4 regions of the Bacillus sp. AL-1R genome follow, and region 4 is predicted to be linked to each of the others. Evidence: predicted binding sites of a transcription regulator. Region 4 holds the regulator's gene; each other region holds the start of a gene.
What was found. Region 4 encodes Rex, which represses fermentation and respiration genes when NADH is low (regulators of the CRP and FNR family bind a similar motif). Its sites were predicted from a motif close to TTGTGAAATATTTCACAA; they were not measured.

Region 1 (2,209 bases), 720 kb from region 4:
GCAACTTTAACATGGGAGTTTATTGAGAAATCGAAGGAATCTCTTGGCTGGAAAATCACTAGCTTGATCGTGGTTGCTAGTTTTATCCTTTTATATTTATTAAATATACATCCTGCTATCTTAATTGGATGCTTAGTCGGATATGCCTTTTTCTCAAAAAGTAAAAACGAAAAGAAGAAGAAGGTGAAGGCTTCATGATTTATTGGAAAATATTTTTAGCATTTTTCTTACCAGGCATTTTCGGATACGGAGGAGGACCAGCTTCGATTCCTCTTATTGAGAATGAAGTCGTTGATAAATACGGATGGTTAACTTCAGTTGAATTTAGTAACGTACTTGCATTAGGAAATGCGCTTCCGGGTCCGATTGCAACAAAGATGGCCGGATATATCGGATATGTTGAGGGAGGTGTATTTGGTTCCTTTGTAGGACTATTCGCTTCAATCGCACCCTCTCTAATCTTGATGATTGCTTTATTAAGTATATTAATGAAGCATAAAAATTCACCAAAAGTCAAAAAGATGACATCATTAGTTAGGCCTTTAATCGCCGTTTTACTCGGCATTATGGCCTTTGACTTTTTTAACGATTCATATAATGGGGTAGGTGTAACGCAAACAATTATTATTAGCGTCCTTTCTTTATTATTTCTAGAACGTTGGAAAATTCATCCCGCATATGTAATTGGTGGGGCTCTTGTTTACGGTGCAGTATTTTTATCTTAAATAATGAACAACTGATTGTTTTATTCGAACATTATTGAAGCAATGCCAATATAGGGTTGCTTCAATAATGTTTTTTTAAAGCTCAAAGTTAAGGAGTAAAAAAGTGGCGGCTTTTTTATCATAAAAAAGCACTTTTAACAGTGAATGTGAATTCTGTCACAAAATAGACAATTTATAGACACGATTTAGACAAAAAAGATGAAGTCAAAAACCCCTTTGGAAAAGTAAACTAGAAGTAACAAGAGATACCACTGAATGGTTCTCTGAAATTTACTTAATGAATTATTTGTGAAAAAATATTCAAAGTTTTGCTCGAGCTTAATGGAATTTTTTTTGAAATGATTTTTATCCTAAGGGGGATGTACTGTGAGTGTGTTAGAGCTTGCAAGAATACAGTTTGGTTCTACTACAATTTTCCATTTTTTATTTGTTCCACTTTCAATAGGTTTAGTATTTATGGTAGCAATGATGGAAACGTTGTATGTTTTTCGAAACAAAGAGGAATATAAAAAGTTAACAAAATTCTTTGGGCACTTATTTTTAATTAATTTTGCAGTTGGTGTTGTGACAGGTATTATTCAAGAGTTTCAATTTGGGATGAACTGGTCTGAATATTCCCGTTTTGTAGGGGATGTATTTGGTGCGCCGCTTGCAATTGAGGCACTTTTAGCATTTTTTATGGAATCTACATTTTTAGGAATTTGGATATTTGGTTGGGAAAGACTTAATAAAAAAATTCATTTAATGTGTATTTGGTTAGTTGCTTTCGGTACGTTAATGTCTGCGTTTTGGATTTTAGCAGCGAATTCTTTTATGCAGGAGCCAGTAGGATTTGCGATTAAAAATGGTCGTGCAGAAATGACCGACTTCTTAGCAATCATAACAAATCCACAACTTAAAGTTGAGTTTCCTCACACAATTGCTGGAGCATTAGCAACAGGAGCATTATTTGTTGCTGGTGTAAGTGCGTATAAAATCTTAAAAAAACAAGAAATAGAATTATTTAAAAAAGCATTTAATCTCGCAATGGTGTTCGCGCTAATTGCAGGAATTGGTATTGCATTTAGCGGACATTCTCAAGCGAAGCATTTAATGAAAACACAGCCTATGAAAATGGCTGCAAGTGAAGGGTTATGGGATGATAGCGGAGACCCTGCAAGCTGGATGGTCTTTGGTCTGATTGATTCGAAAAAGAAAGAAAATAAATACGAGGTAGAAGTACCATATTTATTAAGTTATCTAGCTTATGAGAAGTTTGAAGGTAAAGTACCAGGAATGAATACATTACAAAAACAATATGAAAAATTATATGGTCCCGGAAATTATATTCCACCAGTTAATACAACGTTCTGGAGCTTTAGAATTATGGCAGGAGCAGGAATGGTTATGATTTTAATGTCGATGCTAGGTTTATATTTTAGTTATCGAAAAAAATTAGAATCAAAAAACCTATTCTTAAAGGCATCAATTTTACTAATTTCTTT
Region 2 (2,209 bases), 1.7 Mb from region 4:
ACGAATAATTTTCTTTGGAGGTGTTGGATATGAACAATAAAATCAAAGAATCTAATTGTACTAATGAAGATTTGTATCTTGAGGTTATCAACGAAATGAAAGAAATCCAAATCCATTTGTTAGAAGAGATTAATCGGTTAAACAGCGAAGTTAATTTTTTAATATCCGTTGTGCTACCAACTATTGATCGAGATCGTTTAAATAATGATCAATTGGCCATGTTTGGAGAAATGGTGTTAAATAATAGAAGTTAAAGTCAGAGGAAAAATTAATCAATCTCAGACTGCAATCAAATCAAACTTTATTCTCGCTAATTACTTCTCTTTTACCTCTAATAAAATTAACCACTTAAAATCAGTTGTTAGATTGACGAATTAATCCTTATTACTCTTCATTCTTTTTTTGAGAAAACTTTACCATTATTTAATTGACACCAGTCCAAATCTGTTGTGTCACTGTATTTTTTGTTAAATTCATCGATCGAAAGAAATACTTCAATCTTACCTTTTTCAAGTTCTAAAAGAAGCGTATAAGGAGTTAAACCGTAAACATTCGAAACAGCAATTAGTTCACCTATATGAATTTTTTCTGAAAAATCAATTTTATCTTTCAAAATAATCACTCCTTTAGAATATTTTTTTATTCTGCCCTTAATTTTATTTATCATTTGTAATTCTCCCCAAAAGTAGACAGTAAAAAGGATATAACTGTCTGCTTTATGGGGAGTTTTTTATTGGGAAAATTTATTTTAAGTTAACGTCTATTTGACAGAGATCGGCCCATTTATCGTTACTTTATACCTGTTCATTCTTAATGCATTCCACCTATATGATGTAATGTCGCAACTGCAACTCCAAATATGCATGTACCTGATAGAAATAATGATGAAGTAATAATAAAAGTTTTAAGTTTAATATTTCGATTCTCTTCAATCTTTATTACATAATTACTATTGCATTTATCCAACTTTTTCTTTTTAACGGTAAGTAAGTTCATCTCTTCACCTCTTGATTTCTGTTGAACTAATTATAGATTTATGAACCAAAGCTCTAAAATAATTATAAAGTAAGGAAAATCAGAAGTTGTGAGTTATATCACAATGATAAGTATGATTCAGTCAGTTATTCTTTAATCAAACTGTTTTCATGTGTTTTTTTATCGCTTAATGCAAAAGATAAAATAAAATTTATTCCATAAAAGTGTAGGTGTTATCATGATTTCAAAAGGTATTACACAGCTAGTGTTACAAACATTCAATTTAGTAATCGGTTTTATGGTATGGGTCATTATTTCTTCTTTAATGCCTTTTATTCAAAATGATATTTCAATTGGCTCTAATCAACTTGCATTGGTGACTGCAGTTCCAGTCATTTTGGGATCATTACTGAGGGTTCCTATTGGTTATTGGACAAATCGTTATGGTGCAAAAAAATTATTTTTTATTAGCTTGATTATTCTCATCTTACCCATCTATTACATCAGTGTTGCAAATTCTGTGACGGATTTGATTATAGGCGGCTTATTTATAGGAATTGGCGGCGCAATCTTTTCAGTTGGAGTTACTTCATTACCAAAATATTACCCTAAAGAGCGTCACGGTTTTATAAATGGTATTTATGGGGCAGGTAATATAGGGACTGCCGTTACTTCTTTTACGGCACCAGTTTTAGCAAGCTCCATCGGATGGAGAAATACTGTAAAATTATTTATTATTTTACTTGTTTTATTTGCAATTTTGACATTTTTCTTTGGAGATAAAAATGAGAAAAAAGTTACAACTTCCCTATCTCAACAAATTAAAGGGGTTTATCGAAATTATAAGCTTTGGTTATTGTGTTTATTTTACTTTATAACATTTGGGGCTTTTGTGGCCTTTACGGTATATTTACCTTCATTTCTAGTAAACCATTTTCATCTAGAAAAAGTGGATGCCGGTTTTCGTACAGCCGGTTTTATCGTATTAGCGACTGTACTTCGACCTATTGGTGGATGGCTTGGAGATAAATTAAATCCATTTATGATCTTACTATTCGTTTTCAGTGGTTTAACTTTTTCTGGATTCTTACTCTCATTTACATTATCATTACCTATTTATACATTTGGTTGTCTTTTAGTAGCGTTTTGTGCTGGGCTTGGAAATGGAACAATTTTTAAGCTTGTTCCATTGTATTTCTCAAAACAAGCTGGAATTGTAAATGGAATCGTTGCT
Region 3 (2,209 bases), 450 kb from region 4:
TTTAGCTTTAGGAGTAACTAGAAAAACAGATTTACAAGTAAAGAAAGATTTTGTCGTAAGAATATCAAATAAATCAAAAATACCAAAACAAGTTACAGCTATAAATAATCAGCCAGCCAATGGAATACAATGGGTATTACCTAAGCCTTTTACAATTCCAGCGAACAGTAGTAAAAAGATTAGTCTTAGCGCAACTGTTGATACGAAAGTATTAAAGGATGGATTTTATGATGGGGCAATTACATTCAGTACAAATGATGATGAAAGTCTAAGAATGCCATTTTTATTATTGCAAGGTGAACCGAACTTTCCATCAGTAATGGGATTTCACTTTGGGAGAGTAAAAGGTAAGAATCGCTATAAATATGAACTTTATTTACCAAGTAAGGTTGAGGAATACAAAATTGCTGTTTTTGAATCAGAAACATTCCGCTTATTAGGTGTAATTGATGAACAGGAAAATAGTAAGAGGGGAATTATCAAGAAGGAATTAGTTTTAAAAGACTTTCCTAAGAGTGGTATTTATAAGTTTGTGATTTTTTATAAACGTAAACAATATGAAAGTGCAACGGAATCTTACGTCAATGTCGCAAAAATTTATGTAGAAGACTAAAAATTGGTAAGTGAATTTTAATAGTTTTTTAATTTAGGTAATTGACACATTTTTGTAACATATTGTATGCTTAACATGAATGTTTAAAAGGGTTTTCAATGTATGTAAATACTATGTTATTAAAATTTTTTGAACGTTTTGTGAACAATTTGTGAACGTTTTCAATGTTTAGAGATTTTAGCACGTATTTGTTGTAGAATTAACCAAGATAAGATTTTTGGCAATTTTTTGAGAATGAAAATTGACATGGAGGGATTTTTGTATGAAAAACAACAATCAACATCCTCTTAAAGCAATGGCACTCATGTCTTCCATTCTAGCTCAGCTTGTCGGTTCGATTCTCATAGGCATCTTTTTAGGAAGATGGATTGATTCATTTTTTAATTGGCCAGTACCGGTATTTATGATCATCTTTTTACTGTTAGGATTATTTACTGGGATTTATGGCACGCTTAAATTAGTTAAGCAATTCACACCAGGGGACTAGTTACATGCAAAAAGATAATTTTAGACGATTCACACGAGATATGTTGTATATAATTGCTTTAGCAGTTTTGGGTTGGGCATTTACCGACTATAAAACAATATTCACAGGCTATATTCTCGGAACTGTAACTAGCTTTTATTGTATATGGATTCTTCACAGAAAGATAAATACCTTCTTTGACCGAGTTTTAAAGCAACAAAAAGTTCGATCTTTAGGTACTGTAATTTGTCTTTCAGCGGTGGCTCTAGCTATGGTCATCGCGCTTCGGTATGAAAATTTTGTGAGCATACCGGCACTAACTGCGGGACTAATGACAGGACATCTTGTCATTATGATACATTTTGCATTACAACAAACGTCTTTTGCAAGGAAGAGAGGTGAATAAATTGGAACACGGCACTTATGGTTTTAAATTTATTGGTTTAGATTTTACGTTAACAAATGTTCTAATGACTACCATTGCTGCAGTAATCGTCTTTATCATCGCAGTTACATGCGCAAGAAGCCTACAAATACGCCCAACAGGAAAACAAAACTTTTTGGAGTGGGTTATAGACTTCGTTAAAGGCATTATCAACAGTACAATGGATTGGGAAACTGGTGGTCGCTTCCTTACATTAGGTGTGACATTACTTATGTACATATTTGTTTCAAATATGTTAGGTCTACCATTCGATATCTCAGTCGATGGAAAATCAGTTTGGAAATCACCTACATCAGACCCAGTCATTACTTTATCATTAGCAATCTTTATTGTTGGTTTATCACATTATTATGGTATTAAGATGCGAGGTTTTGGAGCGTATGGTAAAACATTCTTCCAACCAATGCCATTCTTATTCCCATTAAAAATTATTGAAGAATTAGCAAACACATTAACGCTAGGTCTTCGACTTTACGGTAACATTTACGCGGGGGAAATCTTACTAGGTTTACTTGCAACAATGGGTACACATGCTTATGCAACAAGTTCAGGAGAAGGCGTTCTTTGGACAATTGCAGCATCATTACCAATGATCGTATGGCAGGGATTCTCTGTATTCGTTGGTTCAATCCAAGCGTTTATCTTCGTAATGTTAACAATGGTTTACTTGTCACATAAAGTGGCG
Region 4 (2,209 bases):
AAGTCTGGCTTTGTCAGTAATAGCTTACCTAATGCTAGGCGTGTCTTTTGTCCACCGCTTAATGAAGAGATTTTTGTTTCATAATCTTCATTACTAAAACCTAAACCACTAATGATTGAACGAATATCTGCTTCAAACTGGTAACCGCCGTTTTCTTTAAATGTATATTGTAGATGATCATATTCATTCATAACCTTGTCATAAACGGATTGATTAGAGTAGACTTCCTCCTTAGTCATTTTAACTTCTAGTTTTCTCATATTATCTTGCATTTCTACTAAATGATTGAATACAGAATAATATTCTTCCCAAATCGTTTTATCACTCTGTAAACCAGTGTTTTGGGCTAGGTATCCTACAGTAACGTCTTTAGGCTTATTTATTTCGCCGCCATCATAGGATATTTCACCTGCTATGATTTTCAATAATGTAGATTTTCCAGCACCATTACGTCCAACAATGGCAACTCGATCACTCGTTTGAACTTCTAATTTTATATTTGAAAGTATAATGTCACTACCAAAATACTTTGAGACATTATTTACTTGTAAAAGAATCATTGATAACACCTCATTGCAAAATTTTTTATCTATGTAACTGTAGACTGTCAAAATTCTTAAATATAGTGTATATTTTACATTAGAACAAGTACTTTATTACTAAAATAAGGTCAAATTACACACCATAGTAAAAAGAATTACAGTAAGTGGGGGATTAAAAAATGGATTCGGAACAAATTAAAATTCCACAAGCTACTGCTAAACGTCTACCTTTATATTACCGTTTTATAAAGAATTTGTCTTTATCAGGTAAACAAAGAGTTTCTTCAGCAGAGTTAAGTGAAGCAGTAAAGGTAGATTCCGCTACAATCAGAAGAGATTTTTCTTATTTTGGGGCACTAGGTAAAAAAGGTTATGGATATAATGTAAATTACTTATTAACTTTTTTCTCGAAAGCGCTTAACCAGCATGAAGTTATGAAAGTTGCATTAATTGGTGTTGGTAATTTAGGAACTGCATTTTTACACTATAATTTTATAAAAAATAATAATACAAAAATTGAGATGGCATTTGATATTGATCCAAATAAAATTGGTACTGAAATAGGTGGAGTACCTGTTTATAATTTAGAAAATCTAGAAGAAGTTATGAATGAAGATATTCAAATCGTTATTTTAACTGTTCCTGCACCAGTGGCACAATCAATAGCTGATCGATTAAATGGAAAAAATATTAGAGGAATTTTAAATTTCACACCTGCACGAATTAGTGTACCAGAACATATTCGCATTCATCATATAGACTTAGCAGTTGAACTGCAAACATTGGCATATTTTTTACAACAATAAAATTACTGGATATATAAAAAACCCCCTCTTGGGGGTTTTTTAATGTAAATTAATCTGCTGAAAAACAACAAAAGAGTTCATTAACATATGTGTTAAGATTGGAACCAAAATTGAGTTTGTTCGTTTATACAGGTAACAAAATACAAAACCAATTAGAAAGTATGACAAAAAGAAGGGTAAGTCTCCATGCATAAGTGAAAAGATCGCTGAACTAATCCCAGCAGAAATAATAAATGGTAAACGATTATAAAGCCTTTTAAAAATAATTCCACGAAAAATAACTTCTTCTAAAATTGGTGCAACTAGACTTGGTATGACAATAAAAGCTGGATTAAGCTTAGCGATGTTTATGATATTTTGAGTATTTTCTGAGCCCTTATGTAAATCAAGTACATAAATTAAAATTAAATTACAAACAATTTGAGTTAGCATTGTTATGAAGTAACCTAAAATAACCCAATTTATTATTGTACGATAATTAGTTTTAAAACTCTTTATTCCTTCATAAATGGGCTTGTGTAATAAGAGAAGTATAATAATTAATCCAGTTACGAAACTAATACAACCCCATAATGCCACCGCTTCAAGAGAAGCTGTTTTCCGATCCACTCCAACGTATAAGTTACTTTTTAATAAAAAGGGAACTCCGAATACCGCTGAATATTGAAGAACGACGTACGTTAATAAAATCCATAAATCTCTAGTTTTCAATACAATAGCTCCTTTGTGTTGATATTTTTCATAACAAAAAGGTTTATAACAACACGTACATATTTTACTCGTTTCTTATGTTTCTTAAAAGAAATTTTCACTTTTTATTTTACTTTTGATAGTTGATAAATAAAACTTATTAAATTTCGA

Region 1: a site for Rex is predicted at 870-887, ahead of ACSBO6_RS02205 (cytochrome ubiquinol oxidase subunit I). Genes of this name have one in related genera too.
Region 2: a site for Rex is predicted at 1,083-1,100, ahead of ACSBO6_RS11875 (nitrate/nitrite transporter). Genes of this name have one in related genera too.
Region 3: a site for Rex is predicted at 752-769, ahead of ACSBO6_RS00880 (AtpZ/AtpI family protein). Genes of this name have one in related genera too.

What each region holds. Positions count from the first base shown of each region.
Region 1 covers NZ_CP197469.1:474,216-476,424, forward strand. Annotated here, with positions in the region: gene ACSBO6_RS02195 (chromate transporter) at 1-198, shown strand, start outside; gene ACSBO6_RS02200 (chromate transporter) at 195-725, shown strand; gene ACSBO6_RS02205 (cytochrome ubiquinol oxidase subunit I) at 1,092-2,209, shown strand, end outside.
Region 2 covers NZ_CP197469.1:2,530,090-2,532,298, forward strand. Annotated here, with positions in the region: gene ACSBO6_RS11860 (hypothetical protein) at 30-254, shown strand; gene ACSBO6_RS11865 (hypothetical protein) at 392-667, opposite strand; gene ACSBO6_RS11870 (hypothetical protein) at 811-996, opposite strand; gene ACSBO6_RS11875 (nitrate/nitrite transporter) at 1,214-2,209, shown strand, end outside.
Region 3 covers NZ_CP197469.1:201,630-203,838, forward strand. Annotated here, with positions in the region: gene ACSBO6_RS00875 (S8 family serine peptidase) at 1-613, shown strand, start outside; gene ACSBO6_RS00880 (AtpZ/AtpI family protein) at 876-1,100, shown strand; gene ACSBO6_RS00885 (ATP synthase subunit I) at 1,105-1,485, shown strand; gene atpB (F0F1 ATP synthase subunit A) at 1,487-2,209, shown strand, end outside.
Region 4 covers NZ_CP197469.1:4,208,728-4,210,936, reverse strand. Annotated here, with positions in the region: gene ACSBO6_RS19980 (ABC-F family ATP-binding cassette domain-containing protein) at 1-560, opposite strand, end outside; gene ACSBO6_RS19975 (redox-sensing transcriptional repressor Rex) at 722-1,348, shown strand; gene ACSBO6_RS19970 (CPBP family intramembrane glutamic endopeptidase) at 1,388-2,059, opposite strand.